One region of the Solibacillus sp. FSL H8-0538 genome, then DNA from elsewhere that is predicted to be linked to it. Evidence: riboswitches for the same ligand, from Rfam matches in the RefSeq annotation. Region 1 holds a riboswitch; each other region holds the start of a gene.
The links. Region 1 has a riboswitch for S-adenosylmethionine ahead of metA (homoserine O-acetyltransferase MetA). Riboswitches for the same ligand answer to the same signal wherever they lie in the genome.
Positions count from the first base shown of each region.

Region 1 (8,114 bases):
CACATCAATGGTTAATGCATTACTTCTCATTTGTGCTTATGTCATTGGCTCGATCCCATCTGCACTGTGGATCGGTAAATTATTTTATAAAACGGACATTCGAGAACATGGAAGCGGAAATTTAGGAGCAACAAACACATTTCGGACTTTAGGCAAAAAGGCGGGTTTAGTTGTAACAATTATCGATGTGTTAAAAGGGACTGCTGCCGTATTATTAATACTGCTACCGTATTTTTCAGATACCACTATTCACCCATTAGTTCTTGGTATCATTGCAGTTGTGGGTCATATGTACCCAATCTTTGCGCGCTTCCGCGGTGGTAAAGCAGTGGCGACATCGGCTGGTGTTATACTCGGTTACGCGCTACCCTTATTCATCGTACTTTTTTTCACATTCTTTACCACGTTAAAACTAACGAAAATGGTGAGCTTAACGTCTATCGTTTCTGTATGTGTTGCTTTAATTTATAGCATTGTGTATTGGATTGTGACAGGTGATTTTGCACTATTTATTTTAATTGCGTTTTTATTTACATTCATTATTTATCGTCACCGTGAGAATATTAAACGTATTAAAGAAGGCACAGAACCAAAAGTTAAATGGCTTTAAATTGTTTCAGCCCTCTCTATAATTGAGAGGGTTTTTTCGTATACTTATCGTAATAATTCATTCATAATAAGATAGAAGTAAAGATTGTACAATTGAGGTGAGTAGATTGGATATTATTATTACTGAGGAAGCAATGACTTGGTTTTTAGAAGAAATGGAAGTAGAGCAAGGAGATTTTATTCGTTTTTATGCACGCTACGGTGGCTCTTCCCCGTTTCACGAAGGGTTTTCGCTCGGCATGAATCGTGAGCAACCACATGAAGTAGGTGTGGATACTGAAATTAATGGAGTACACTTTTACGTTGAAAAAAGTGACGAGTGGTTTTTCAATGAACATGATTTGCACGTATCCGTGGATGCGGCTCTCGATGAACTCGCATATCATTACAAAAAAAATTAACGCATGTGGACTATTAAAGTCCTCATGCGTTTTTATATGTTGTGAATGGACTTGGTGGATAAGAAAGAAAAACTTTCCCATCCTCATAAGTAAGGACATCAACTCGCTCTATTTTGGGCGAGTTGTGTCTTTCTAACACCCGGATAAGACAGTTTTTTATCTAAATTATAAGAATAAATAGTAATCTGTTTTTATTACGAAAAATAGCTATAATAAAATGTACAACATAGAATATACAGGATTGAAGGGTTTGAAAAAGTGAAAAAAGAATTTTATTGGCGCTGCCTGTTCTTTTTAGCAGGTATTCTTGTGCTATCTTTTGGTTTAGCGCTTGTTATAAAGGGACAGGCAATTGGTGTAGGCTCTTGGGATGTATTACATATCGGACTTGCGCAAACAGTAGGCCTAACAATTGGTTCATGGTCTATAATTTTAGGCTTTATAATACTTGCAGTGAACGGCTTCATCACGAAAAGTTGGCCGCAATTAGGAACCTATTTAGATATGATCATATCCGGGGTTTTCCTTGATATTTTCATCTATTTACTACCAGAAGTGGACGGTCTATTTATGCAATTCTTAGCCTTTATTGCAGGTATAGTGTTATTGGGTTTCGGATGCGGGATGTATATGGTTGCAAATATCGGTGTGGGTCCACGTGATACACTTATGATCCTTCTTGTGCAGCGTTTAGGTTGGAGCGTAAACCGTGCGCGTACGACGTTGGAAGTAGTCGTTGCGGTCGTTGGCTTTGTATTAGGTGGCCCAATTGGTGTCGGTACGCTTATTATGGCATTCGGTTTAGGCCCAGTTGTACAATGGGCGCTAACAATAAATATAAATTTATTTCAACGAGTATCTGGCGTTGACAGTGCCATTCTTGGATAATAGTAATAGAAGTGTAATGACCCGCATCTAGCGTTGTCGTTACGCTTTTTTAATGTAAATAAAATACGATTTCTCTTGGATCTTCGAGAAATCGTATTTAGGGCTAAATATGAAATTCAATCGCATCTTCAACAAAATGCCAATTATAAGGTGTTTCTTGGTATACGTAGTAGTTTAACCAGTTGTAAAACAGCAAGTGGGAATGCGCGCGCCAAGTATTTTTAGGTGCCTTTGTTGAATCGTCGTACGGGAAGTAGTTCACAGGCATCTCAATTTCGTCGCCCTTCTCTAAATCACGGTAATATTCATCCGAGAGCGTAGATGCATCGTATTCTAGATGGCCGGTAATCATAATATGCTTATTGTTTTTCGACTGTACAATAAAGACCCCTGCGTTATCTGAATAACTTAGTAAACGTAAATTAGGGTGTGCGCGTACCTCATCAATCGAAACCGATGTATGTCTTGAGTGTGGTGCGACATATTCATCACTAAAGCCGCGTACAAGGTCTACCGTTAAATCGGTAATGACATGTGAGTAAATACCAGAGCATTTTTTCGGTAGCTCAAATTTTCCGATGCCAAAGTGATGATAGAGTGCTGCCTGTGCGCCCCAACATATATACATGATTGACGTCACATTGGCATTTGCCCAATCCATTATGGTTTTAATTTCTTCCCAATAACCAACTGCTTCAAAGTCCATTTTTTCAACGGGTGCCCCGGTAATAATTAGTCCGTCATAGCGGCGGTGTTTGATTTCATCGAATGTTTGATAAAACGTATCTAAGTGAGATTTTGAGACGTTTTTTGATTCGTATGTAGCGGTATTTAGAAATGTCACGTTTACTTGAAGTGGTGTATTCCCTAATAAGCGTAGTAATTGTAATTCGGTTTTCTCTTTTTCCGGCATTAAATTAAACACTAAAATGTTTAAAGGACGGATTTGCTGTGTTTTCGCACGGTCTTCTTCCATTACGAAAATTTTTTCTTCTTTCAATCGCTCTCCAGCGGGTAAATGTTTCGGTATATTAATTGGCATTCGTATTCCCCCCATTTTAGTTTTTAACAAGGGCGAAGTCTATATGGCACCGTGAAATTATAAAACCTCTCATTCCAGCAAAAAGAATGAGAGGTTGATCGCTCGTTCTTATCTCTCAAGGGAGTCCCTTGCTGGAAGTAGCACCTTTCTAACCATGTTAGAGGTTGCTGAAGCTTCAACGGGCCATATCCCTCTGCTTCTCTTGATAAGACTATTAAATTGGATTAATAATATCATGCAATTTGGAATTATGCAATAATTATAAATGTATTTTTACCTCCCGAACTCCTTCCGATAAATCGTATCGTCCTGCAGCATATATACATAATTACCGCGCATCAAAATCTCACCATCTAGTAAACTGTTAGCATCGTCCATGAAATTGATTACGGGTCCTGGTAAATAGTCTGTACTATGCGGGAAAAGACGCCTTACTTGCCCCTGCCAATCAGACACTATAAATGTATCATCCTCATCGCGTACAAAATGTTGAAAATATTGTTCCCTAATGGACCAAAAACCGCAATTCAAGCTTCCTTCTAAATCATCATAGGCCTTCACGAGCTTAAAATCATCGTAAATAAAGAAAAGTTGTTCTTCCTTATTAATGTTCATGGCAGAGCATTCCACCATGTCAAACATACGCGCATCCCATAGCCGCTTCCCTGACCGATTAAAAACGACGACACCTTCACGGCCGATTGTATTACTAGGGTCCCACCCGAAATTCCCATAGACACCTTCATCGGTATAGCCAACCCAAATGCGGTCACTGTCATCAATTTGCATATAATTAATACCATCACCGAGTAATAATTGACTAACAATCTTCCCTTGATTATTAGCAATTATCGCGTTTGGTCCTTCATCAATAGCAATGCGAGAACTCACAAACAAATAACAGCCATCTGAAAACTGATCCATGCGATCGACAAATAACGGTAACTTAATGTGTAAGATGACTGCACCATGTACCTTTAAATGTACGAGCTTATATTCAAATAATGTATCCTCTTCAGTATCTGGTGTTGTTATGTTATAGAGTAATAGAACTTCATCTTCAACTGTTGCACTAAAGGCATATAGTTCAAATGGGGTTGTGTAGCTCGCCCATTTAGGTAACTTGATGTGCTCTTTTGGATGCCAAAAAAATTCAGCGTTCATTGTTCATCCCTCGTTTCACAGCGTATATTAGAAAAGTGCATTCGCGCCTGTTTGCACGCGACAAGCTGCTTGCGAGCCCGAAGCGAAAGTAAACGCTCCACCACTTTCGCCGAGGGCACTGAAAAAGTCCTTCAGCTATAAGTAAGAGCGTCCAAGAACGGAAATTCGTTACTGGACGCTTTTTTTCTTCGATGCCGTTGATTTCCATTCCGGCGGACGCTTTTCGCGGGCACGGCTCCAGCCTTCTCCCTCGCTTCGCTCAGTCCGGGTGCTTCCGCTCGTGCTGTTCCCGCAGAAGTCGCCGCCTCCATTCCAATCAACTGGAACTACTTTCATCACAAGAAGGGCTCTTCCCTCGTATAATCGCACACATTTCTTGTATAATTAAAGTACTAATAAAAGGTGGTGCGACCATGATTTCTAAACAGGAAACATTCAATTTGAGCCCGTACATGGCGTTGTACGATTTAATTATCCCAAAGGACAATATGCTTCGCCAAATTAATGAACTTGTGGATTTCTCATTTATTCTAGACGAACTAAAATCGAAATACTGTTTAGATAATGGCCGTAACGCGATTCCACCGATTCGTATGTTTAAATATTTACTATTAAAAGTGATTCATGATCTATCGGATGCCGACCTTGTCGAGCGTTCAAAATACGATATGTCCTTTAAATATTTTTTAGAGATGGCACCAGAAGATGATGTAATCGATTCAAGTTCACTGACAAAATTCCGTCGACTTCGTCTCCAAGATGTGAATTTAATAGATTTACTGATTCAGAAAACAGTTGAAATTGCCTTAGAAAAAGGGCTACTACTAAGTAAAATGGTCATCGTTGACGCTACCCATACAAAGGCTCGTTATAATCAAAAATCGCCAAAAGAATTTTTACAGGAAAAATCTAAAAATGTACGTAAAGCCGTGTATCAACTCGACGAAAACATGGTTGGAAAATTCCCTGAGAAGCCTACGTCAAATGAAGTCACAGAAGAATTAGATTACTGTCGTCAAGTAGTTGAAGTGGTGGAAACGCAATCAAAGGTTGCACAAATCCCGGCTGTGAAAGAAAAATTAAATGTTTTAAAAGAAGTGATTGATGATTATGAGAATCAGTTAAGCTATTCAAATGATCCCGATGCGCGGGTTGGACATAAGTCGGCTGACTCGGCTTTCTTTGGTTTCAAAACGCATATTGCGATGAGTGATGAACGAATTATTACGGCTGCGGTTGTGACAACAGGTGAAAAAAGTGATGGTCATTATCTTCAAGAACTAGTTGAAAAAAGTAAAGAGGCAGGTATGGAAATTGAAACGGTGATTGGTGACGCCGCTTATTCTGCGAAAGATAACTTACAATATGCTAAATCAAAAGAGCTCCAATTAATTTCAAAGTTAAATTCAGTCATTACAAACGGTAGCGGACAACGAAAAATCGAATTTGATTACAATAAAGATGCTGGTATGTTTGTCTGTCCAGCTGGGCATCTAGCTATTCGAAAGGCACTTTCTAAGAATAAAAATAAGAATAAAAATCCGAAAATGGCATTTTATTTTGATATTGAAAAATGTAAAGTCTGCCAGATGCGTGAGGGCTGTTATAAGGATGAGGCAAAAAGTAAAACCTATAATGTGACCATTAAATCAATTGAACATGAAGAACAAGCTGCTTTCCAAGAAACTGATGCATTTAAACAGCTTGCGAAAAACCGTTATAAAATAGAGGCGAAAAATAGTGAATTAAAAAATCCGCATGGCTATAAAACAGCCATATCAGCGGGTTTATTTGGCATGCAAATCCAAGGTGCCACAACGATATTTGCGGTGAATCTCAAACGAATATTGAAACTGCTAAATGAAAAAGTGTAAGTAATAGACAAAGAAATAAGGCACTTTCCGTTCGATTCGAACAGAAAGTGCCTTATTCTTATTTGAAAAACGAAACCATCATAAAAAACGTAAGTTTTTCAGTGCCCTCCTTTCGCCCGAGGGATCGAAGCGACCTCGAGCGTGCGGCGCGAATGCCTAGACATTATCAAAAAGTTATACTTTCTTATAAGTTAAGAAAAGGTTGCCTCATACATTTTGAGACAACCTTCTAGCTTTAGGCGAATTTTTCGCGCCAGCTAGTTCGTTCCTTTTCATTGACGAGTTGTTCGACAACTTCATCCCAGCTGTTTGTTAACGTATTATAAATTCGCGCAAAGTAACGATCTTCCGCTGCTTCATATAAAACAAATTGAACATACGGCACATCATTAATTTGTAATTCCTCTGTAGAAGCAATCGAAGTAATATACGTTTGCGGTGTGTCATCGTCATCTGTATTATCTTGCATGGCTACAAGTTCACTAATTAAAAGTGAGTTATCCACGTCACCAAGCTCTTCTTGTTCTAAATAAGCAAATAATTCGGGGAATTCACCAAACTCAAGCACTTCTTCTATATCCCCATGTAAAATGGCTTTGTGTACAGTGCTGTATTGAAGGATGCGTGATGTGAGCTCTAATTCTTCTTCAAAAATCCCATTCACGAGTTGCTGTTCACCCTTGGATGTTAACTGGTATGTGCCCGTTTCCTTCGTAATGATTCCGGTTTTTACCATCTTATTCGTTAAATCATTAATAAATAAAGGCTCTACTAGTAATATATGTGCGAGCGTTTCCACATGCTCAATTTCTGCTTTGCTAAATGAAATAAGCATCATTTTCATTAAAATATCCATTGCTGTGCGTTGAACGGGATGGTATGAAACTTGTAACGTATGCACAGGAATACAAAAACTGTCTTCCTGCACGATACGTACCTTGAGATTTTGAGTTAATTGCTTCGCTAGTTTTTTCTGTAATGCTTGTAATTCCATGGCGTTCTCCTTTAAACAATAGCTTGAGGCGCATCACGATAGCCGTTTTGCGCCTTCACGACTTCGAGTAGCTGCTTGTACATATGGCGTGTTTGCTCCTGTTTCGGACGCTTCGTGAACATGTCCGTACTGCCGATTAAAATGAGTAGCTCACGCGCACGAGACAAGGCTACGTTCAGACGGCGGTAATCCTTTGCAAAGCCGATATCGCCGTGTTTATTGTCATTATTACGCACCATACTGACTAAAATGACGTCCATCTCCATCCCTTGGAACTTATCGACAGAACCTGTACGGATGTGGAGATGCGGAACTTCGATTTCTTGTTCAATGAGACGGTTAATACGTTTCACTTGCTCTGCGTAGAACGATATGACACCAACTGATTTTAATGCCTCTTGTGAGATCAAGCCGTCTTCTTTCGCTTTTCCCGTTGCTGCGTTTAGGTCAAGCAGCATTGATTTAATCGTATCAAGCTCTGCCGCATTAAATAAACTAGAGCCTTCCTTCATACGCTCCTCGAAATAGCCTTGTTTACTTGGCATATCAAGCCATAATAAATGATTCTTACGCGAGATGAACTTGCTTTCAAGCTTATGGTCACGCTGCTCATCGGAATCTGTTAACCCGCATTGGAGTTCTTCGTTTTCATTTTTATAAAACGGCGCAATCGTCGCCATTATGTTTTCATGCATGCGATATTGGATTGCTAGCATCTTTTTATTTGTATGCGGTAAATTTTTATATAAACGTTCGAAGAGTGATTCTTCTAAGAGTTTTTCTAATTCGCGTTTTTCCTCAAATGTATCACTATCTTTAATGACCTGCTCAAGCGTTTCTTCAAATGTTTCATCGCCAACGAGTGGTGGCAGCTGATGATGATCCCCAACCAGGATAATTTTTGCGCCCTTTAGCATGGGTAATAGTAGTTCTGGTGGTGTCGCCTTCGATACTTCATCAATAATAACAACGTCAAATGTTGGATAATTATCCATAAACTCTTTATTGGCAGAAGCGACACATGTTGTCCCAATGACATTTGCATGCTTTACGTATAATTTGCGAATTTCATTTAGATCGTGATCATTTGCGTTTTGAAGTAGGCCTTGCCATTCCAGTTGAAGGGCTTGTGTTACTGGTAA
Region 1 is NZ_JBBOPI010000001.1:1,851,444-1,859,557, reverse strand. It holds gene plsY (glycerol-3-phosphate 1-O-acyltransferase PlsY) at 8-610, shown strand; gene MHH87_RS08735 (HesB/YadR/YfhF family protein) at 717-1,010, shown strand; gene MHH87_RS08730 (YczE/YyaS/YitT family protein) at 1,269-1,898, shown strand; gene metA (homoserine O-acetyltransferase MetA) at 2,002-2,940, opposite strand; SAM riboswitch class I at 3,046-3,152, opposite strand; gene MHH87_RS08720 (hypothetical protein) at 3,214-4,104, opposite strand; gene MHH87_RS08715 (IS1182 family transposase) at 4,518-5,978, shown strand; gene MHH87_RS08710 (nucleoside-diphosphate sugar epimerase) at 6,214-6,972, opposite strand; gene MHH87_RS08705 (AAA domain-containing protein) at 6,984-8,114, opposite strand, start outside.

Region 2 (8,114 bases), 1.1 Mb from region 1:
CTGAAACATTAGACTATGTGGCAGACGAAGCAGTACAATTGCATGGTGGTTACGGCTTCATGGCAGAGTACGAAGTAGAGCGTATTTACCGCGACTCTCGTATTAACCGTATTTTCGAAGGCACAAATGAAATTAACCGTATGATTGTTCCTGGTACATTTATGAAGAAAGCTCTAAAAGGCGAGTTACCACTTCTACAAGTAGCACACCAATTACAAGCAGAGCTCCTAATGTTAATGCCTGAAGAAATTGGTGATGAGCCATTAGCGCAAGAATTATACCTTGTGAAAAATGCGAAGAAAATTGCTGTATTAGCTGCTGGTGCTGCTGCACAGGCGTTCGGAGCAAAACTAGATGCAGAGCAAGAAGTACTTGTGAACATCGCGAACATTGCGAACCAATTATACGCAATGGAATCAGCTGTAATTCGTACGCAAAAAGCGATTGCTCGCGATGGTGTTGAAAAATCACAACAAAAAATTCTTTACACTCAAATCTTCACACAAGAAGCATTTTCAGAAATCGAAAAAGAAGCGAAAGATACATTACTAGCTTCAGTTGAAGGTGATGCTGGCCGTATGATCTTATCAGCACTACGTAAATTAACACGTAACAACCCATACAACTTAATTCCGAAAAAACGTGAAGCAGCTGCGAAACTTATTGAAGCAGAGAAGTTTGTGGTTTAAGATTTAATTACTACAAAAGAAAGATCTGTATATGAAGACAGTGTATTTCTGCACCGAAAGAGAAGCGACAGGTGCAAAACTAATTAAAGCAGAGAAGTTTGTGGTGTAATAAGAACGATCAACCTAAGTGCGGGGCGCCGCGCTTAGGTTTTATTTTAGGTCGGCAGCAGCATCTTTTTGCATTGGATATTCGTTTTCGATTACAATGAAAAGAAACGATTCGTATAAAAGGGGGACATTTTATGACATTACAATTTATTCAATATCCAAAATGTACGACATGCAAAAAAGCACAAAAATGGTTAGATGCTAATGGCATTGTTTATGAGGCGGTTCACATAGTAGAACAAACGCCATCTAAAGAACAACTAAAATCATATTATGAAGCAAGTGGCTTGCCGCTGAAAAAGTTTTTTAATACTTCTGGTAACAAGTATAAAGAATTAGGGTTAAAGGACAAACTAATACATATGTCTGAAGAAGAGCAAATTTCTCTACTAGCATCGGATGGTATGCTAATTAAGCGTCCAATTGTAACAGATGGAAAAAAAGTAACATTAGGATTTAAGGAGTCTGACTTCTTAGAATCATGGAAATAAACAACGTATTGTATTGAATTTCCGAACGAAATATGGCACACTGAACATGAATGTACTACATATGATATGGAGGGGTTTTGATGAACACACCTAAAGAATTACGCTACTCAGAAGAACATGAGTGGGTAAAAGTTGAAGATGGCAAAGCACGTATAGGAATTACAGATTTCGCACAACATGAACTTGGCGATATCGTTTTCGTTGAACTACCAGCAGTAGGCGACGAAATTCAATTAAACCAACCATTTGGTAGTGTTGAATCTGTTAAAACAGTTTCAGAATTATACGCACCAATATCAGGTAAAGTCGTTGAAGTAAACGAAGAACTTTCTGATAACCCTGAGTTTGTTAATGAATCTCCGTATGGACAAGCATGGATGGTTGTAGTTGAACTTACTAACCCTTCTGAAATCGAAGAGTTAATGACTGCTGAGAAATACGAAGAGTTAATCGCAGAATAATTTCTTGAAACGCCAAAGTCCGTCACAGGAGTTTGGCGTTTTTTTTTATTGTTAAGGAAATTATAAAATTTCGCCATATGGATAACAATTAAATAAGTAAATGTAACGTCTAGGCGAAAGCGCCAGCCCCTCGAGGTCGCGGTCTGTCCTCAGGCGAAGGCTAAGAGCGCTTTCACTTCGGACTCTCCGATGCTTGTGTTCGTGGTTGAGCAACTATAGCTTTCTTAATCACATAATAAACGACATCATCTTACCTTATTTTGGGTCAAGATTTGTCTTTCTATAGGAGGAAGATGAATGTGGAAAAGTGTATAATCGTAGAAGGTCGTTCGGACAAATTGAAAATAATCCCTCTATTAGCCGAAAACGCTACGATTTTATGTACAAATGGTACGATTAGTGAAGAAGACTTAATCACGCTTATCGAGCCTTATGAGCATTGCGATCTGTATACAATGTTTGATGCCGATAAAAACGGAGAGAAATTACGTAAGCTCATGAAGCGTTGCTATTCTGATGCGATACAGCTCGTCATCCCGAAGCAATATATAGAAGTAGCCGAAACTCCAAGTGCTATTTTACTTCAGCTATTAGAGGTAGCAAAATTTGCCGTTCACAAATAAAAGTATAGGATGAAGCAGATGAACGAATGGACTAGACAAAAGTGGGAACAACAAATGCAAGAGCAGCCGTTAACTGCCTTTTATTTATATACACCGATGTGTGGTACGTGTGCAGTTGCATCAAAAATGATGGATGTTGTGGAACAATTACTCCCAAATCTCCCATTAGGGAAAGCCAATTTAAATTATATGGAGCAGCTCGCTTATGATATTGAAATAGAAAGTGTGCCCTGCCTAGTTATATCGCAAAGAGGTGAAATCGTAGATAAAATCTATGCATTTCAATCCGTACCATTTTTGTATGAAATATTAAAAAAACATTTGACGCATAATTGATAGCGTGATAAAGTAACATTCATAATAAAAAATTTAATAGCGTTACTCTTATAAAGAGAGGCGGAGGGAAGTGCCCTATGAAGCCCGGCAACCAGCATGTATGATGAAAAGGTGCCAAGTCACACAAAGTTAAGCTTTGAGAGATGAGAGAACGGTTGAACGTATAAAAATGCGAAAACCTTTCTACTATGTCTTCAAGTAGAAAGGTTTTTTCGTTTACGTCTAGGTTTAATCGCCACGCCCTCGAGTTCGATGCCAACATGATGTTGGTCAGTTCGCCAGTTCGGGTGTAAACCGGCGCATTAACACTCTTGGTTTACAAAATAAAGCAGCGCAGAGGATGCTGTTTTTAGAAGGAGTACAGTAATGATTGAATTAAAAAATATTACGAAAGTTTATAAAACGAAAAATGGCGACTTAACAGCTGTTGAAAATGTAAACTTATCGATTAAGCAAGGAGAAATCTATGGCATTATCGGTTATAGTGGTGCCGGTAAAAGTACAATGATTCGCCTGTTAAATGGTTTAGAAAAGCCAACAAAGGGCTTAGTTACAGTTAGTGGCAATGAGCTATCATCTGCTTCAGGACGAAAACTACGCGAGGCTCGTCAAAAAATTAGTATGATCTTCCAACACTTCAACCTTTTATGGTCACGCACTGTGGCGGAAAACATCGCCTTCCCGCTTGAAATTGCAGGTGTTCCCAAAGCAGAACGTGTAAAACGTGTAGAAGAGTTAATTGAACTTGTTGGTCTTACTGGTCGCGGCAAAGCGTATCCTTCAGAGCTTTCGGGAGGACAAAAGCAGCGTGTCGGTATTGCGCGCGCCTTAGCGAATAACCCAGAAGTACTTTTATGTGATGAAGCAACATCTGCACTTGACCCGGAAACGACGGATTCAATTTTAGAGCTTCTTTTAGATATTAATAAAAGACTTGGCTTAACGATTGTACTAATCACACACGAAATGCACGTTATTCGTAAAATTTGTCACCGCGTCGCTGTTATGGAAGCTGGACAAGTAGTGGAGCAAGGTGAGGTGCTACAAGTATTCCAACACCCGCAAGCACCAATTACGAAAAAATTCGTTTCACAAGTATCAGGTGCAACACAAGAAACGCAAGAATCTTTAGAGCAAATTTTAGCGAAATATAAATCTGGGAACATCATTAAGCTATCATTCGTTGGACAAACGACAGAGCAACCAGTCATTTCGCAAATTATTAAGCAGTTTGATATTGCCATTAATATCGTTCAAGGTGATATTTCTCATACAACTAGTGGTCCGTACGGTACATTGTTCGTGCATATTGATGGACAGCAAGCGGATATAGATGCTGCACTAGCAATACTTGAGCAGCATGAAATTAAAACGGAGGTGATTGAGCATGCTTAGTCAATTATTTCCGAACGTCGTGTGGGACAAAATGTGGGAAGCGACGTATGAAACACTTTATATGACTGTAATTTCAACAGGTGTAACCTTTGTGCTCGGTCTAGCAATCGGGATTTTACTATTTTTAACGAGTCCCAATCAAATAGGGGCAAATAAAGTAGCGCATTTTTTAACAGGATCTGTCGTAAATATTTTCCGTTCCATTCCGTTTATCGTGCTTATAATTTTATTAATTCCATTTACAAATTTTTTACTTGGCACGATTCGTGGTGTAAATGCGGCATTACCTGCGCTTATTATCGGTGCGGCGCCGTTCTATGCACGTATGGTCCTCATCGCACTTCGTGAAATTGATAAAGGTGTTATTGAAGCAGCTCGCTCAATGGGTGCAAAAACATCAACAATTATTTGGAAAGTACTAATACCAGAATCATTGCCAGCGCTTATTTCTGGTATTACAGTAACATCGGTTGCACTTGTAGGCTATACAGCAATGGCTGGTATTATTGGTGCAGGTGGACTAGGGAATACAGCATTTATTGATGGATTCCAACGTAGCCGATCTGACGTAACCGTAATGGCGACAATTATTATATTAGCTATCGTTTTCGTTCTTCAGTTTATTGGCGATGCGATTACATCAAAAACAGACAAGCGTTAGTTTAGGTGACGGCGGCATAGGTCGTTCACATAGAGAAAGCATATAGAGAAGGGGAGAAATTTAATGAAGAAATTATTATCATTTTTACTTTTATCAGTGCTTGTATTAGCTTTAGCAGCTTGTGGAAGCGATGATGAAGGAACAACTGAAACAGCTGATACAAACGATACAGCTGCAACAGAAGGTACAACTGAACCAACAAAATTAGTTGTAGGTGCTTCTTATGGTTTACATGATATTATTTTAGAGCAAGCGAAACCACTTTTAGCTGAACAAGGGATCGAATTAGTAATCGAGCCTTATCAAGATTATATAATGCCAAACCAAGATTTAGAGTCTGGCGAATTAGATGCTAACTATTTCCAACATATTCCGTACTTAGAGCTTGAAAACGCTGAAAAAGGCTACGGTTTTGTTAATGCTGGTGGAATTCACATCGAGCCAATCGGGATATACTCTCAAGAATATGCTTCTTTAGATGAACTTCCAGACGGCGCAACAATTATCATTTCTAACTCAGTTTCTGACCAAGGTCGTATTTTGTCGTTACTTGAAAATTTAGGCTTAATTAAATTAGCAGATGGTATTGATAAAACAGCTGCTGAATTAAAAGATATTGTAGAAAACCCTAAAAACTTAAACATTGATGCAAGCTCTGCACCAGAAATTTTAGTTCAATACTATAAAAATGGTGAAGGTGATGCAGTTGTAATTAACTCAAACTTCGCAATCGATGCAGGTATTAACCCAATTACAGATTCTATTGCCATTGAAGGATCTGAATCTCCATACGTAAACGTAATTGCTACACGTGCTGGTGAAGAAAACAACGAAACAATCGTGAAGTTAATTGAAGTACTACATTCTAAAGAAATCCAAGACTTCATCGTTGAAGAATGGGGCGGGGCAGTAGTTCCTGTAAGCAAATAATTATTACTAAAAATGGACGCTTCTCAATGAGAGGCGTCCTTTGTTTTGTCTATTAATGCGAAGAGAGTGTCTATAAACAAGAAGCGCAGTGTCTGTCTATTAGCAACGCAAGAGTGTCTATAACCGGAAGTGGAGCGTCTATTAACAACGCAAGAGTGTCTTTAACCGGAAGTGGAGCGTCTATTAACAACGCAAAAGTGTCTATAACCAGAAGCGCAGACTCTATTAGCAACACGAGAGTGTCGATAACCGGAAGCGAAGTGTCTATTAGCAACGCAAGAGTGTCTATAACCGGAAGCGAACTGTCTATTAGCAACGCAAGAGTGTCTATAACCAGGAGCCCACGGTCTATTAACCAAATAAAACTGTCGATTAACTAAAACGCCCTACTGAAACTGTGTTAGTCTCGAGAAGAAATTATTAACAAACTCAATAAATACTTTTTCAGATGGAGCGAGCTCGCGATTTGTTGGAGAGATGACGCCGACTGTGCGACGAATGCTTGGCATAGCAATCGGAACCTTCACTGTTAAACGTGGTGTCGAATCATATAGTGAACTCTCTGGCAATAGAGTGACTCCAATTCCTGCAGCAACAAGCCCCTTCAGTGCATCCATATCCTCACCCTCAGAAGTAACTTTGGCGATGAAGCCTGCTGATTTACATGCTTCAACGGCTACTTTATGCAAAATATAGCCTTCCGGAAACAAAACGAAATTATCGTTGCGTAAATCAATTAAATTAATCGACGAATTTTTTGCTAATGGATGTGTTGCAGGTAGTAGCGCATGAATGTTTTCACTAAACAGTACGGTTGCATCGATTAATTCATCCTTAGGAGGTAGTGGGCCTAAAAAAGCTAAATTTAATTCGCGACTTTTTACCGCTTCAATTAAAAATTTGTAGGATCCTTGACGTAAGTGGAATGACACATCTGGGTATTCCTTTTTGAATGCAGATATAACAGTTGGTAAAACATAGCTAGCTAAACTTGTTGGGAAGCCGACCTTGATTGTCCCTTTTGCCGGGTCTATAAATTCTTCCACCTGCTTGGCAGCGAAATCAATTGCCTTCAAGGCAGTAACGGTATGTTCAAGAAAGATTTTCCCTACTGGCGTTAGCTTGACATTGCGGCCGATGCGCTCAAAAAGTGGTGTACCTAGTTCTTCTTCTAAATTGGCAATTTGGCGACTAATTGCGGATTGAGCGACATGCAAATGTTCAGCTGCTTCAGAAATATGTTCGCGTTCTGCCACTTCTACAAAGTAACGTAATTGGCGTAGTTCCAACGTTCTCACCCCATTTATCTATTTTTTAGATTAATTCCATCCAAACTATATATTGTTTATATTATTTCGAAAACTTTAAAATGTAAATAAGCAATTGAAAGATTTTGGGGGGATTTTAATGACTTTTCATCAATTACCGAAAGCGCAAGGCCTTTATTCACCGGAGTTCGAGCACGATGCTTGTGGAATCGGAATGTACGCCAATATTAAAGGTCGTGCTTCACATGAAATTGTAAAAAACGGATTAGAAATGTTATGTCGCTTAGAGCACCGTGCTGGCCGTGGAGGAGATGGTAAAACGGGCGATGGAGCCGGCTTAATGGTCCAGATTCCGGATGCATTTTTCAAGTTAAACTGTAGGGAGTTAAATTTACCAGTAAAAGGCGAGTATGGTGTAGGGCAGCTATTCTTCACAGAAAATGAACAACAGCGTCATGCAATCGAAGCAAAAATAAACGAATTAATTGAGCAAGAAGGCCAGGTACTGATTGGCTGGAGAACTGCTCCAACGAATAAAGAAAACCTGAGTGATATTGCAAAAGCGACAGCACCTGTTGTACGCCAAGTATTTATTCAAGCAACGAACACAAAAGACACATTAGCATTTGAACGTAAACTGTATTTAATCCGCAAACAAACAGAACACTGGACAGATGCTAAAGGCTATGAATTCTACTGCCCAAGCATGTCGAGCCAAACAATGGTATTCAAAGGTTTACTTTCTCCAGAGGAAGTAAGTGACTTCTACATGGACCTACAAGACGCAAGCTTCATTTCCGCACTAGCACTCGTGCACTCACGCTATTCAACAAACACGTTCCCGTCATGGAAACGTGCCCATCCTAATCGTTACATCATTCATAATGGAGAAATTAATACACTGCGCGGCAATATTAACTGGATGCGCGCACGTGAGCAGCAAATTGTATCCGAAGCATTTGGTGATGATTTAGAAAAGCTATTACCGATCATTGATACAACAGGTTCGGACTCATCTATGCTCGATAATGCCTTCGAATTTTTCGTTTTAGCAGGTCGTACACCGGCCCATGCAGCAATGATGATGATTCCAAAGCCGTGGACAGAAAACCCGCGAATTGCAGAAGACCGTAAAGCATTTTATCAATATCA
Region 2 is NZ_JBBOPI010000001.1:2,932,711-2,940,824, reverse strand. It holds gene MHH87_RS14075 (acyl-CoA dehydrogenase family protein) at 1-689, shown strand, start outside; gene MHH87_RS14070 (arsenate reductase family protein) at 932-1,288, shown strand; gene gcvH (glycine cleavage system protein GcvH) at 1,369-1,749, shown strand; gene MHH87_RS14060 (toprim domain-containing protein) at 2,043-2,372, shown strand; gene MHH87_RS14055 (thioredoxin family protein) at 2,391-2,708, shown strand; SAM riboswitch class I at 2,754-2,858, shown strand; gene MHH87_RS14050 (methionine ABC transporter ATP-binding protein) at 3,075-4,103, shown strand; gene MHH87_RS14045 (methionine ABC transporter permease) at 4,096-4,764, shown strand; gene MHH87_RS14040 (MetQ/NlpA family ABC transporter substrate-binding protein) at 4,828-5,694, shown strand; gene MHH87_RS14035 (LysR family transcriptional regulator) at 6,081-6,983, opposite strand; gene gltB (glutamate synthase large subunit) at 7,102-8,114, shown strand, end outside.
Region 2: it holds a riboswitch for S-adenosylmethionine, as region 1 does, so the genes downstream of both, MHH87_RS14050 (methionine ABC transporter ATP-binding protein) here and metA (homoserine O-acetyltransferase MetA) in region 1, are expected to answer to the same signal.

Region 3 (8,114 bases), 1.5 Mb from region 1:
TAGGAAATATATTGATCCACAAAGGACGTAGCTGCCGTATAGTGGCTTTTGTCGATTTGTCTTTCGATGGAGCGGTGAACCTTTGCCAATTCCAAATTAATATCAGCCATGGCATGATAAAATTTCCGCGCAGATTTTAAGTGCTGGCGCTCTACAGAACGAGCGACATGCTTATTTGTGAACATAAAAAACTTCCTTCCCGAGCCTTACTTATTTCTTTAGTGTAGCAAATTCTGTTCGTAAAGGGAAAGGTTGAAGGAATTAAAATGGAAAAAAGCAACACTTAAAAGAAGCATTCATTTAGTTCGAAAGTCACTATTCCCAGTTAAATCCTTTAGTGACTAAGAAGTCTTTCATATATGGACGTTTTTGGTCAACAAGAAACTCAGCCATTTGCTTCGTCCATGTCGCCATTTTTTGATTTGATGAACGGCTTGTATAATACGCTTCCATTGTTGCGTCGTATTCGTCTAACAACGTATCGTATTGTTCCACGTTATAGCCGTTTTCATGAAGTACAGCTGCAACAGGTAGGCGTGGTTTTGTTTCATTTCGTTTTGTTGGCGTACCAATTGTTAACGCAAATAAAGGGAATACATACTCTGGTAAGTTGAACAATTCACTAATTTCAGCGGGGTTATTACGCGCACCGCCAATATAGCAAATGCCGTATCCTTGTGCCTCTGCCGCGATGACAAAATTTTGTGCAAAAAGTGAAACGTCCGCAACCCCAACAAGTACATTTTCAGCTGAATCCGCTACGATGTCTACACCGTGTTTTTGACCTGCTACTTGCAAACGCTTGAAGTCTACGCAAAATAGGAAGGAAGCGCCAGCAGTTTTGAACTGGAAGTCATTTTTTGAAAGCTCGCCTAATTTTGCTTTTTTATCCTCGTCCGTTACCCAAATAACACTGTATGCTTGTACAAAATGTGAGCTCGCTGCCATTTGTGCCGTTTCGATTAGATCCATTACTGTTTCTTTTGAAATTGGTTCACCTGTATATTTACGAACAGATGAGTGACTACGTAAAAGTTCTCTTGTCATTTTATTCTCCCCTTTATGTAAAATGATTAGAAAGGCACATCTTGACCAAATATACGGCGAGATGGTGTCCTTTATTTTGTGGTTAAGAAAGTGCTACATTTTTATCCACAAAAAAGCTTAAAGGATTGCCCTTTAAGCTCATTTTATAATAACTTCTTACAATAAACCAATCCATTTCCAATAAGTTGCGCTTAGTAGAAGGATTAATAGGTAGCCGAAAATTGTTAACGGAATGCCTGATTTTAAGAAATCCTTCGTTGTAAAGGCGCCTGTACCATATGCGAGCATGTTTTGCGGTGCGCTAATTGGTAATAGGAAACCGAAGCTAATAACGAATTGTTGGATTAATACGAAACCAACTTGATCGACGTTTACTAGTGTTGACGCTAAAACGATAAATACCGGAATTAAGGCAGAGGCAAGGCTTGTTGCACTTGCGAAACCTAAGTGAATTAAAATGTTGAAAATCGTTACAAGTGCAATTGTTGCTAAAAGTGGCAATGAGTCTAGACCCATTGAACCGAATACCGCATCAGATAACCAAGCAGCACCTTGTGTGTTTAACAGCACTGTACCAAGCATGATTCCTACGGCAAATACAATAATTGTACCCCAAGGAATTAATGGCTCCACTTCTTTCCACGTATACACACCGATTTTCGGTAATAGTAAAATAGCGATTGCAACAATTGTGACTGTTGTTGTATCAAATGGGTGTAGCTTGCTTTCTGTTGCCCAAAAGAATAATAACGTAACAGATGCGATAATTAAACGAATTTCTGGGCCTTTTAGTGGTCCTAAATCGTGTAATTGCTTTTTAATAACTTCTTTACCACCTGCAATATTGTTTGTCTCAGGTTTAATAAGAGTAATCATAATAAAGAACAATGCGATTGACATAAGAATTGAGAAGGGCGCGGCATAAAGGAACCAAGCACCCCAAGTAATATCAACGCCAAATTGTTCTTTAATGAAGTTGGTGGCTACCATGTTTTGTGCGGCTGCTGTTTTAATGCCGACATTCCAAATGGAAACAGCTTGTACAGATGTAATAACGAGTAAAGCAGCAAGACGGCTATCTTTTGCTAACCCGAATGCGGCAACCATACCTAATAAAATGGGTACAACTGCACCTGCACGAGCTGTTGCAGATGGTACGAAGAATGCTAAGATAATGGATACTAAAATAGCACCAAATACGATGGCTTTTGTTTTTGTTCCTACAATAGATAAAATCCATAAAGCTAAACGTTTGTGTAAATTTGTTACTTGCATTGCTGCGGCTAAAAATAGGGCAGCGGCTACAAGTGCTACGGCCGAATTACTAAATCCACCAAGGGCCATTTTTAATGCATCCGATGTACCTAACTCTATGGTTGGATCTTCCATTGAAGGGGCGAGGCCTAACATTAAAGTGACAAGGGCAATAATCATTGCCGAGCTTACTGGATAGCTAACAGCCTCTGTTACCCATAAAATAACGGCGAACGCTAAAATCGCGAGTGCACGTTGACCTGCGACTGGTAAATCGCCGCCGTTTGGTAATAATGTAATGATGGTGAGTGCGACAAAGGCAAGAGCAATCCACAGCGGCTTTAAGTTAAGTTTTTTTTCAGTTTGAGTAGACATAACTAATTCCTCCTCTTGTTATATTTGAATAAAAAATTAAAGCGAACATCACCGTTAAATAAATTATGTTAAAAACGTCACTGAACAAAATGAACGTAATTAAAATGAAGCTGTACTTGCTATAACGATATGTAAATTATAACATTTACAGTAATTTCGATTGTTAAAGTTTGGTTAAAATACTATTTCTATATAAGTAGTATTTGCAATTTAACAAAATAAATGTTTGATTTATCAGAAAAAACTTAAAATTTAAGTTGACTTATAAAACTACTCTGCTTTATACTGTGAAACAACGATGGAACATGAATCACATAACTCTTATCAAGAGCGGCGGAGGGAATAGGCCCTGAGATGCCCGGCAACCAAGTGAGTGAGGAACTGACTAAGGTGCTAATTCCTACAAGATGCAATTGCATTTTGAAAGATAAGGGGAGGAAAACTTGCTCATTTGCGAACCCTCTTCTTAGCTGAAGAGGGTTTTTTAGTTTTCAAAAAATCCTCCTCTATTACACCGATCAAGCCATCGAAAAACAATTTAGGAGGAATTTATTCATGTCTAATTTACGACCAGAAACAGTATTATTACACGGTGGGCAAAAGCCAGACCCGGTAACAGGAGCAATTGCCGTACCGGTATACCGTACAACAGCTTACGCTTTCAAAGACACAGCTCATGCGCAACGTCTTTTCGCACTTCAAGAAGCGGGCAATATATACTCTCGTATTACAAACCCTACAGTAGCTGCATTTGAAGAACGTGTTGCGTTACTTGAAGGCGGATCAGCTGCAGTCGCACTTTCATCTGGTGCAGCGGCAATCGCATTCTCCATTTTAAATTTAGCCGGCACAGGCGACGAAATTGTTGCAGCAGGTTCACTATATGGTGGGACATATAATTTATTTGCGCAAACACTACCACGCTACGGCATTACGGTGAAGTTCGTAGACGAAAAAGACCCTGAAAACTTCCGTGCGGCTATTACGGAAAATACAAAAGCGGTATTTGCTGAAATTATTGGCAATCCGAGCTTAAACGTATTAGATGTTGAAGCGGTAGCAAATATCGCACATGAAAACGGCCTACCATTATTAATCGATAGCACATTTGCTTCTCCATACGGTAGTAACCCTATTGAGTTTGGCGCAGATGTTGTCATCCATTCAGCAACGAAATGGATTGGCGGTCACGGTACGACAATTGGCGGCATCGTTGTAGACGCTGGGAAATTTGATTGGGCGCAGGGGAGACATCCAAGCTATACAGAGCCAGATACGTCTTACCACGGCTTACGTTACGGAATTGACACAGCAGGGGCTGCATTTGCCACAAAACTGCGCGTTCAATTATTACGAGACTTTGGTCCAACATTATCTCCAGATGCGGCATTTAATTTCTTACAAGGACTTGAAACGCTTCATTTGCGTATTGTCCGTCATAATGAAAATACACAAAAAGTCGCGGAATATTTACGCAACCACCCATTCGTGGACTATGTAAATTACAATGGCTTTGAAGATTTCCCTTCGCATAACTTAGCGAAGAAATATTTGAAAAACGGTTACGGGTCGATTTTAACATTCGGCATTAAAGGTGGACGTGAGGCGGGTCGCCAAGTGATTGATAATGTTGAATTATTCTCACATGTTGCGAATGTAGGAGACGCTAAATCACTAATTATTCACCCAGCATCAACAACGCATCAACAATTATCCGCAGAAGAACTTAAAGTGGCTGGTGTATCAGAGGAGCTCATTCGCTTATCAATTGGCCTAGAAGCGGTAGAAGATATTATTGCAGATTTAGAGCAAGCGTTAGCAAAGGTTGCAGTTAAAATAGAAGCAACACCAACAAACGCATAGGTAAGTAATATAGAAGAATGGCGTATCAACCTGCATCATTTCGTAGGGAAGCGCCTTTTTTTTAAATCAAATACCAAGTAAACTAATAAGCTTTATTGACATCTTTAATTCCTAGCATTACAATAGGTTTAAGAATTGTGGATGAACAACCACTTGCAGAGAAATTTTAATAACCGTTGTCTTTATGTAAATAAAGATTAGTAATGAAAACTTACTACTACCGTGCCTTGCCAGCATGAACAACATCGTGTTGGCCTTTAGCACGGTTGGATTAGCTAATATAACAAAAGCAAAAGTTAAATTTGTTTTTTTGAGTGTTCCCCCACTTTATGAATAGATGAGTAAGCACTTTACGGTGGCGATTTTGCCGCTCAGCACAATCACCAAGAAAGCTTGAAAAAAGAAAAGGAGTTGTTGAAAATGGGAAATGTTTATAGTGCACAAAATGTCGCAGCGTACATAATTTATGAACTAAATGATGTCCACACTTTCGTTAATCAATTATCAATCCAACATTTATTGGCGGATGTGGAAATAATGTGGCAGAAGGTATATGGACATTGCGCATTTTCAGAGGCAACTCACTCTCTTGAAGCGGGCTATGTTGTAAAAGAAGTGTTCGATGCGTATAAGGAGTACTATAATAATCATATTCCTGCACCGGCAAAGGAATGGTTTTTAAGATACGGTGAGTTTCAATTAATTCACCGCCCTTATGGAATCCCTGCGTATACTGCTGATGAATTAACAGTAATGACCAAAATTTTAGATGCTTATCGTACTACTATATTAGAGAAGGTTAGCGTTGCGGTGTAACCCCCAATTTTTATAATGGCTGTTTTCTTACTAGTAACATTCGTTGCTAGTATTTTTTTTGGTAGATAAGAAAGTATAACTTTCTTATCTACATAAGTAAGGACATCATCTCGCCCTATATTGGGCGAGATGTGTCTTTCTAACTTTGTGTTGTTTTTTATCTTAATAAAGATTTGTAGGTAAATCTTACTTTCACCATGATCATCACCGTGTTGGCCTTTAGTACGGTTGGATTAGCTAATTAAACAACAGTAGCGTTTAACAGTGCCAAATTGCAAATGGACCAATTCGACATACAACTTAATTGCAAATAAGTGCCGGTGACGCATAATTTCAATTAAGTTGTACATCGATTTAGCCGAATTGAACAAATCCAAACAAAAAAAGAATGTAAAACTTATGATAGCCAAATAAAAAGCTAGCTAGTGCATTTTCACACCTGCTAGCTTTTTTAGTGGTTAAGCAAGTATAGCTTGCTTAACCACATATTAAAGGACATCAACTCGTCCTATTTTGCGCGAGTTGTGTCTTTCTATCGCTCCATGGTGAAAAACGGACTGCCAATTATCGATTCATCATTGGAAAATAAAATCGGCTTTGGTGCTACCGGAAAGATCGGATGAATAGTCTGAAAATTTTAAATTCATGCTCCGTATTATGTGCTTTTGCTGCTCCAGGTCCAAGTGGAGGACGATGTAACACATTTTGCTGGTGGCCAAGCGTTAGTACATACGTTAAGTTGGAATGCCTTGCACCGAATTGCTCGATGGCAAGCCGCTTGTCTACTTAGCCAGGCAAGTTCATTTAGAGCGAGGCCTGCAGTGCTCCAGTAGGTAGTTCCTCACCTTTTCGTACTGGTATTGTATCTTGCATAGTTACTCCTCCGTTTGCATCATTCCTTGTAATAGTAGGGTTGTGTAAGTATCCGCGAGTTCCGATAAGGACATAGTGCCGTCCACATCAAACCACTGGTAGCTCCAGTTCGTCATCCCGAGTAGTGCGTAGCTTGTTAAGCGCGGATTGAGTTCTCGTCTGAATTCCTTCTCTGCAATCCCTTGTTCAATAATGAGCTCGATGACATTACGGAACTGTTTACGTTTTTCTTTAATAAGTTCTGCATGATCCGGCGATAAATGCCGCATTTCGCGGAAATAAACACGAGCCTGTTGACCATTAGTTTGAATATCTAAAATGAGTAGTTCCACAACCGCGCGTAATTTTTCGATTGGAGAGGAGAGGGGAGCAAGCTTGATGAATAGCCGGTCATGTAGGTCATCAATGTAATCGGTATGAAAATCCATGAGCAGTTGTTCCTTGCTATTAAAATGGTAATAAAACGTTCCTTTTGTTGCCCCAGTTGCCTCCATAATTTGCTGAATCGATGTGGCACTAAATCCTTGTCGTTCGAACTGATTTAAGCTTTCTTCAATAATTTTTAGTTTCAATTTGTCACCTCCTAAATCATAGCCGCCATACCACCGTCTACTACGATCGTATCGCCAGTTACATAATTGGAGGCACTAGCTAAAAAGAGTGCTACCCCCTTTAAATCATTCTCAGAGCCGAGACGTTGAAGCGATGTAGCGTTCAGCAGATAGTCGTTGCGACGTTCAATTACCACTTTTGACATTTTTGTATTGAGGATCTGTGGTGCGATTAGTGAGCGCCCCATTATTTCAAAAAGAGGTGCATACTCTAAATTTGTTAAACCAGCGACGTACATACTATCCGGTAAAAATAAATTCCAAAGGTCAGCTTCCTGCGCTTTTAACTTTAATTCCTCCAAAATTGGTGGAATCGCACTAAAACGATTGGCTTGTGCCTCAAGCTGCTCATGATATACAGATTCGTTCGGATATACATGCTCGTCGATAAAAGCGATTAATTTTTCGCGTAATGCCTGTCCTTTTTGTGAATAGGAAAAGTACACTAATAATCCTCCTTTTTAAAAAAAGTGCTAACTGGTTGGTATTTGATTTCATTATAATCTCATTATTTAGGAAAAAACATCATTAAATAGAAAATTATGGATTTATAAAACAGATTTTTGTGAATTGTCATTCAAGATAAGTTATACTAGAAAAATAATATAATCATTCTTTGACCTTTTGAAATAAACAAATGTCCTTCTAGGAGAGATTTCTCTTGTTTTCGGCATACAGATGCGATAAAATTTTCTTTAAGTAAAATTTTTCGAATAGTTAGTATATATAGATGTTTTTATAGTGATTAAGAGAGTTATACTTTCTTAACCACATATTAAAGGACATTATCTCGCCCTATTTTGGAATGGGATGTGTCTTTCTAGAAATTTGGAGGATGAAAACGTATGGCAACAATAAAGGCAGCCATCTTAGGGTTTGGCACAGTCGGTCAAGGTATCTATCATATTTTAAATGAAAAGCGAGAAGAACTACGTGAGAAGCTAGGCGTTGAGCTAGAAGTGGCGAAAATTCTAGTAACGGATGCAAGTCGTGAACGTGTTCCTGGTACGAAGCACTTAATGACGGAAAATATTGATGATGTGTTTGAAGAAACAGGTTTACAAGTTGTATTCGAAGCAATTGTTAATGAGGAGCCGGCATATTCTTACTTAAAATGTGCGGTAGAAAATAAATGTCACGTCATCACAGCAAATAAAGTGATGTTTGCAAAGCGCGGGGAAGAGCTACAGGCGCTAGCAAAAGCGAACGGTGTTTTCGTTGGCTACGAGGCGTCTGTTGCAGGTGGCGTGCCAATTATTAAAACGATGAAAAATA
Region 3 is NZ_JBBOPI010000001.1:353,966-362,079, forward strand. It holds gene MHH87_RS01685 (hypothetical protein) at 1-185, opposite strand, end outside; gene nfsA (oxygen-insensitive NADPH nitroreductase) at 316-1,047, opposite strand; gene MHH87_RS01695 (DASS family sodium-coupled anion symporter) at 1,204-2,676, opposite strand; SAM riboswitch class I at 2,995-3,110, shown strand; gene MHH87_RS01700 (O-acetylhomoserine aminocarboxypropyltransferase/cysteine synthase family protein) at 3,232-4,539, shown strand; gene MHH87_RS01705 (hypothetical protein) at 4,960-5,355, shown strand; gene MHH87_RS01710 (TetR/AcrR family transcriptional regulator) at 6,231-6,800, opposite strand; gene MHH87_RS18845 (SDR family oxidoreductase) at 6,812-6,985, opposite strand; partial or broken gene MHH87_RS18850 (acyl-CoA dehydrogenase) at 6,992-7,285, opposite strand; gene MHH87_RS01720 (homoserine dehydrogenase) at 7,685-8,114, shown strand, end outside.
Region 3: it holds a riboswitch for S-adenosylmethionine, as region 1 does, so the genes downstream of both, MHH87_RS01700 (O-acetylhomoserine aminocarboxypropyltransferase/cysteine synthase family protein) here and metA (homoserine O-acetyltransferase MetA) in region 1, are expected to answer to the same signal.

Region 4 (8,114 bases), 1.4 Mb from region 1:
AACAAATGTTAAACGTACTACCGCACCTGTTAAGTTCAGCTGGTTGATTAATGATTTAGATAATGAACGTTGTGAAATAGTGTTCAAGAATTTGCGCGTTGTTGGATGCGTGGGCTTTTTAAATAGCTCGATTGCTGAGTTATGCTCCACAAGCTTCCCTTTTTCGAGTACATACACGTAATCGCAAATTTTTTGGATTACGTTCATTTCATGGGTAATCAGTAAAATAGTAATCCCAAGTTCACGATTGATTTTTAACAGAAGCTCTAAAATGGAGTCTGTCGTTTCTGGATCAAGTGCGCTCGTTGCTTCATCGCTTAGTAAAACTTCGGGTTCCTGTGCAAGGGCGCGGGCGATAGCGACACGTTGTTTTTGTCCACCAGATAATTGGTTAGGGAAGTTCGTTAATTTATCCGTTAACCCAACAATCTCAGCATACTTTGCGACTTTAGCTGCTACCTCTTTTTTACTATAGCCGAGTAAGTTTAGAGGAATTGCAATATTGTCATAAACTGTTGCTGTTTTAAGTAGGTTAAAACCTTGGAAGATCATCCCGATTTTTTGACGTGTTTTCCGAAGGTCCTCTGTTGATGCAGACATTAAATCCACACCGTTAATTCGAACATTGCCACTAGTTGGGCGCTCAAGTAAGTTGACACAACGAATCAGTGTACTTTTTCCGGCACCACTATAGCCGATGACGCCGTGAATTTCGCCTTTTTTGACATGTAAATCTACATCATCAACGGCATTGAATACACCTTGCTTAGATGGGTACTGCTTCACGATGTTTTGGAGTTGTATCATAAAAATCCTCGCCTTTCTAGAGAAAAAGCTACCGGCAAAGTTGCCGATAACTTTTCGTATTTTTGGTGGATAAGAAAGTATAACTTTTCCATTCACATTAGTAAGGACATCAACTCGCCGTATTTTGGGCGAGTTGTGTCTTTCTAATTACGAATTAAAATCCTGGAATAACTGCGCCTTCATATGTTTCTATAATATAATTACGTACTTCGTCAGTTTGGTAAGCTTCGATGAATTTCTTTAAATCTTCGCTATCTTCTTCACCTGGACGTACAACTAATTTGTTTACGTACGGAGAGTCAGATGATTCAAGAATGATCGAATCGTTTTTCGGATTTAAACCTGCTTCAAGTGCGAAGTTTGTGTTGATTGCTGCAAAATCTACTTCAGCTAATTGAGTTGGTAATTGAGCGGCTTCTAGTTCGATAAATTCATAATTATGTGGGTTATCTACTACATCAAAGATGGATGCGTTAATGCTCACACCTTCTTTTAATGTGATATAACCAGCATCTGCTAATACAACTAATGCACGTCCACCGTTTGTCGCATCATTAGGTAAAGCAAATGTTGCACCGTCAGGAACTTCTTCCATTGACGCGTATTTAGACGAGTATATGCCCATTGGATTTAAAATTGTATTTCCTACTGATACAAGTTCTTCGCCGCGGTCCGTGTTGAATGTATCTAAGAATGGCTGCGTTTGGAAGTTGTTAATATCAAGATCGCCTTCTACTAGCGCTGTGTTCGGTAATACATAATCAGAGAATACACGGATGTCTACTTCTAAGCCGTTTTCCGCTGCGATGTCTGCTGCAATTTCTGTAATTTCTTCGTGTAAGCCAGCAGTTACGCCGATTACTAATTTACCGTCATTTAATGTGTCTTCTGCAGTTTCTTCTCCGCCACAAGCTGCAAGAGCAAGTGCTAAGGCTGATGTTGCAAATAAAAAGCCGATTTTTTTAAATTTCATGGTTGAAATCCCCCTAGATGTTTTGTTTTAGTTAATAAAAAAATGCCTCTCTTGAAAAAGAGAGGCATCGAAAAGTCAATTTAGATTACCACTCTTATCTTTCAAAACATTTCTGTTTTGTAGGAATTAGCACCGGCCAACAAGTGTTGGTGGTTGCCGAGCTTCATAGGGCCTATCCCTCAGCTACTCTTAATAAGAGAAAAACATTATATTTAAAAACTAATTAATGTAAATATACAGACTATTTAGAACAAAATCAATATAAAATTATATTTTTCTGAAAAAACTTTATTTTAAGATAGTTTGTTGTTAAATAGAAAAAAGCACATCTTATGGGAGGGATGTGCTTTTCATAACTATTTGACGATGACTTGCTTGAATAAATTTAATTTTTCTACGCGGCGTACAGCTTCACGCATACGATCCTCATTTACAAGTAGACCAACGCGCACATAGCCTTCACCGTATTCACCAAAGCCATTACCAGCAGCAACGGCTACGTCTGCCTTTTCTAATAGTAAATTTGCAAATTCCTGGCTTGTGTAGCCTTCTGCAACAGGCAACCATGCAAAGAACGAGCCTTTTGGTGCCGTAATGTTCCAGCCGATGCGGTGCGCTTCTTCAACGAGTATATTGCGGCGGCTTTCGTATGTTGTCCGTAAAGCTTCAACACAGTCCTGTTCCGCATTTAATGCCACTGCTGCAGCATGTTGCACAGCGGGGAACTGGTTACAAAATAGATGATCTTGAATGATATTGATTGCTTCAATTATTTTGGCATTGCCGACAGCAAAACCAATGCGCCAGCCTGCCATATTATATGATTTTGATAATGTATACAGCTCGATGCCGACATCTTTTGCACCGGCCGCTTGTAAGAAGCTCGGAGGACGAACGCCGTCAAAGCCGATTGCACCGTACGCAAAGTCATGCGCAACGGCAATATTATTTTCCTTCGCAAACGCTACTGTGTCTTCAAAAAAAGCTAAATCTGCTGTGCCCCCAGTTGGATTGTTCGGATAGTTTATGTACATCAATTTTGCTCGCTCGCGTACTTCTGGAGAAAGTACCTTGTAATCTGGTAAAAATGCATTCGCCTCTTCAAGCGGCATCGTATCAAATTTCACGTCTGCAAGTGCAACTCCTGATAAATAATCCGGATAACCTGGGTCTGGCAACAGCATATAATCGCCAGGATTTAAAATTGCCATTGGTAGCTCTACTAAACCAATTTTTGTTCCGCCTAAAATCGCTATTTCTGTGTTCGGATCAATATCCACGCTGTATTCACGTTTGTAAAAATCAGCGGCTGCCTGTTTAATTTCTGGGATACCGCGGAACGGAGAATATTTATGCGTTTGCGGATCCATCACTGCATGCTGCAGGGCTTCAACAATATGACCTGGTGTTGGTTGATCAGGATTGCCTTGCCCTAGATTAATAATATCGCGTCCTTCCGCAAGCGCTGCATTTACTTTTCCAACGAGTGCAGCAAAAAATTGCGGAGGGAGTTGCTGTAGTTTTTTCGAAAATTCCATGTACATTCACCTTTTTCAGAATATAATAAAAATAGTACTGTTATGGTAGTCTTTTTTTAGCGAATAGTAAAGTGTATTTTTAGGTTATCCGCATAAGAAAGTATAACTTTTGGAGATGTCTAGGCATTCGCGCTTTTGCTAAGAGGTCGTTTTAATTCCTTGGGTGTAAACGGGTGCGAATGCGCTTTTTTAGTAGATAAGAAAGTATAACTTTCTTATCTACATAAGTAAGGACATCATCTCGCCCTCTATTGGGCGAGATGTGTCTTTCTAAATAAAAATGTCTAGAGGTGGGGTTCTAATGAAAATCGGATGTATCCAATTAAATGTAGGTTTTGGAAAAGTAGAAGAAAATTATGCGCGCGCAGAGAAATTTATTCGCGAGGCGGCGGCAGGTGGAGCAGAAATCATCGTACTACCTGAAATGTGGAATACCGGCTATGCACTTGAAAAATTAGGGGAGCTTGCAGATGTGAACGGTGAGCGCACGCAAAAATTTTTAAGTGAACTGGCACGCGAATTACACGTACATATTGTTGGCGGTTCTGTTTCAGTGAAGCGCGGCGATAAATTTTACAATACGATGTACACGTTTAATCGCACAGGCGAGCTAGTCGGCGAATATAGCAAGGCGCATTTGTTCCGCTTAATGGACGAGCATTTGTATTTGGAGGCGGGGGATGCAATGAACCGCTTCCAGCTTGACGATATTGAAGCAGCGGGTGTGATTTGCTACGACATTCGTTTCCCGGAATGGCTACGCTCGCATGCACTGGATGGCGCGAAGGTATTATTTATTCCCGCACAGTGGCCAACACCCCGTATTGATCACTGGAAAACGCTATTACAAGCGCGTGCCATTGAAAATCAGTGCTTCGTTATTGCGGTAAATCGCATTGCGAGTAAGGTAGAAAACTTTAACGGGCAGTCGATGATTATTGAGCCGTGGGGCGAGGTCTTATGGACAGGCGCTGATGATGAGGAGTTAGCCATTATCGACGTTGATTTTTCAATTGTTGATGAAGTGCGCAGCCGCATCCCAGTATATGATGACCGTCGCCCGGGATTATATGAAGAAGTAGTAAAACAATCAGTTCGTAAATAATTTAGAGAGACAAAGTCGGAGCAATTCGATTTTGTCTTTTTTAGTGGATAAGAAAGTATAACTTTCCCATCCACATAAGTAAGGACATCAACTCACCCTATTTTGGGCGAGTTGTGTCTTTCTAATCGTTAAGGAAATTATCAAATTTCGCCTTGTGGATACCATTTAAATAAGTAAATGCAACGCCCAGGCGAAAGCGCTAGCCTCTCGAAGTCGCGGTCTGTCCTCGGGCGAAAAGCGCCTTCACTTTGGATTCTCTAGCGCTTTTGTTACTTCTCGCCCCAAAGTGCGGCTATTCGCTAAAAATTCCCACTTGCCGTCTTAAGCGTCTCATTTTAAAATAGGAACAAATGTTCTGTTGTTGGGTATCATATAGTAGAAAGAGGTGAGACTATGTATGAAAATGCTCCGAATCGTTCCGTTATTTGTATTGATATGCGCTGCTTTTACGCCAGCTGCATAGGGCTTCTTGAAAATTTAGATGTGATGAAGGTGCCGATTGCTGTTGTGGGGAACTTTAGCCAAAAGGGAAGTGTTGTGCTCGCTGCGTCTCCACCGATGAAGGAGCGCTTTCACATTAAAACAGGCTCCCGCTATTATGAAATTCCGAAGCATCCAGACATTCGTTTATTTGAGCCGAAAATGGAGTTTTTCGTTAAAATTTCGATGGAGATTACGCGGCTCTTAAATGATTTTGTACCGAAAGAGGCGATTCATGTGTATAGCGTGGATGAAAGCTTTGTCGATTTAACCGGTACTGAAAAATTATGGGGACCACCTGAGGAAACGGCGAAGTATATGCAACAGCGCATTTACGATCAGTTTCAAATTCCGAGTGCAATCGGGATGGGACCGAATATGCTCATGGCAAAGCTTGCTCTTGATATTGAAGCGAAAAAAACAGACTTTGCGAAGTGGACGTATGCAGACGTACCAACAAAGCTCTGGCCTATATCACCACTAAGTGACATGTGGGGCATCGGCAGGAGAACGGAGCGCACACTAAATAATATGGGGATTTTCTCGGTAAAGGATCTCGCGCATACAGACTTAAAAACGCTCGAGAAACGCTTTGGCATTATGGGCAACCAACTGTATTACCATGCGTGGGGCATTGATTATTCAAAAATGGGCGCGCCCATTATGCAGGGGCAAATTAGCTACGGCAAAGGACAAATGCTAATGCGTGATTACCGCAGCCGAAAAGAAATTTTAACGGTTATTTTAGAGATGTGTGAGGATGTAGCAAGACGTGCGCGCGAGGCACAGCAAATCGGCCGCACAATTTCTCTTGGACTTGGCTACAGCAAAGATGCATTTGGCGGGGGCTTCCACCATTCACGGACGATTTACGAGCCGACGAACGATACGATGAAAATTTACAAAGTGTGTGAGCGACTACTCGATGAATTTTATGCTGAACGACCAGCACGTCAGCTATCGATTGCACTGACAAACTTAGAAAGTGAACATTCAATGCAGCTGAGCCTTTTTGATGATCAAAAATGGAGGAAGCGAAAACTTGGTGCGGCGATGGATAAAATTCGTACGAAATATGGCTCGACGTCAATTTTGCGTGCAGTGTCATATACAGAGGCGGGAACAGCGCTCTCTCGCTCCGCATTACTAGGAGGACATAAAAAATAGTGGCAGGTGGAGAAGATGAACCGAGATCGAGGAACAATCAAATGGAATGCAATGATGCTGCCAGAGCATGTGAAGCTACTTCGTGAATGGCAGAGTGAGGATAAGCTCGTTGAAAAACCAGAACTCGATGAATGGGCGCTGCAGGAACTGAGCGAGCAATTAACACATGCATATGAAAATGCGCTCCAAGTTGAAATGAAAATATGGGAGACGACAGCGATTTATAAGGTGCGCGGCAAAATTGATAAAATCCAGTCAGAAAAGCAACAACTACGACTAGAGGACGGGCGCACATTCAGTTTTCATCGAATTTGCGGTGCCGCATTGGCTGACTAAATAAGTGTTTATGTTATAGATTAAATACGAACAGCACTTACTGAAAATGGTTACTAGCTTTGTGCAGAACGATTACAATGTATATGCATATAATAATTGTAAAGATGTGCGGAGTCGAAAAAATGAAAGAACGGCGATTAAAATTATATTACAGTAGCAAACAAAAGAGCTAACTCAGTTACAATGAGTTAGCTTTTTTTCTCGAAAATGGTAATGGATTAATAATTTTTTTTAGTGGTTGTCTTTTTAAAAAGAACAACGTATAATAATTTTCATCGAAAAGCTTGTATAGAGCGTAAAAAACGAGTTCATTTGTATTTTTACAGTGTACAAATGTTTTACATCAGAGGAGGGTACTCAACATGAAAAAAATAATCGTAACGGGTGCGTTAGGTCAAATTGGTTCAGAATTAGTAGGAAAGCTTCGTGAAACATACGGAACGGATAATGTTTTAGCAACAGATATTCGTAAAATTGGAAACAGTGCAGGACCATTTGAAGTATTAGACGTAACAGATGGCCAGCATATGCATGACTTGGCGAAAGATTTTGGCGCAGATACAATGATTCATATGGCAGCTTTACTTTCAGCGACAGCGGAAAAAAATCCGGTGTTTGCTTGGAATTTAAATATGGGCGGGCTAATGAATGCGCTTGAAGTTTCGCGCGAGCTTGATATGCAATTTTTTACACCGAGCTCAATCGGTGCATTTGGGCCTTCAACGCCAAAAGACAATACACCACAAGATACGCTACAACGTCCGTCAACAATGTACGGCGTCAATAAAGTAGCGGGTGAATTATTATGTGATTATTACCATACGCGTTTCGGTTTAGATACACGCGGTGTGCGTTTTCCAGGATTAATCTCATACGTAACGCCTCCAGGTGGCGGTACGACAGATTACGCGGTGGATATTTATTACAAAGCAATTGAAGAAGGCCGCTACACTTCATATATTGCAGAAGGCACGTATATGGACATGATGTATATGCCAGATGCACTGCAAGCGATTGTCGATTTAATGGAAGCAGATGGTTCTAAATTACAGCACCGCAATGCATTCAATATTTCAGCGATGAGCTTCGAGCCGTCACAGATCGCAGCCGAAATTCAAAAGCACATCCCAGGCTTCCGAATGAGCTATGATGTAGATTTAGTGCGCCAAGCAATTGCTGATAGCTGGCCAAATGCAATCGACTCATCAGCCGCTGTTGCAGAATGGGGCTTTAAAGCACAATATGATTTAGCAAGCATGACAACTGATATGCTTGAAAAACTAAAAAAGCAACTTAAGAAAAAAGCGATTTCTTAAAATAATGAAATAGAATCCCGAGTAGGTCCACTTTTTAAAGTGTTCACTATTCGGGGTTCTTTTTGTTAGCAGGAATATGTGAATTGAAAATGGAAGTATTAGAATGTGGTAGGAGCTTACATATTACAACGGAGGTATGAAAATGAAACCAAAAGTGTTGATAACACATGAGTTGCCAGGGGATTCCATACAAAAATTAAAAGAAATTGCAGATGTAGAGATTTTAGAGGATTCTAACGTCAACAAAGCCGTGCTAATGGAGAAGATTGTCGACAAAGAAGCCATTATCTCCTTTTTAGGTGATGAAATTGATCAAGATATTATTAAACAGGGAAATAAATTAAGAATTATTGCTAACTATGCTGTTGGCTTTAATAATATCGATGTTGAAT
Region 4 is NZ_JBBOPI010000001.1:493,813-501,926, forward strand. It holds gene MHH87_RS02315 (methionine ABC transporter ATP-binding protein) at 1-807, opposite strand, end outside; gene MHH87_RS02320 (MetQ/NlpA family ABC transporter substrate-binding protein) at 962-1,780, opposite strand; SAM riboswitch class I at 1,872-1,979, opposite strand; gene MHH87_RS02325 (pyridoxal phosphate-dependent aminotransferase) at 2,137-3,318, opposite strand; gene MHH87_RS02330 (carbon-nitrogen family hydrolase) at 3,620-4,423, shown strand; gene MHH87_RS02335 (Y-family DNA polymerase) at 4,817-6,070, shown strand; gene MHH87_RS02340 (YolD-like family protein) at 6,086-6,406, shown strand; gene MHH87_RS02345 (L-threonine 3-dehydrogenase) at 6,769-7,722, shown strand; gene MHH87_RS02350 (2-hydroxyacid dehydrogenase) at 7,865-8,114, shown strand, end outside.
Region 4: it holds a riboswitch for S-adenosylmethionine, as region 1 does, so the genes downstream of both, MHH87_RS02320 (MetQ/NlpA family ABC transporter substrate-binding protein) here and metA (homoserine O-acetyltransferase MetA) in region 1, are expected to answer to the same signal.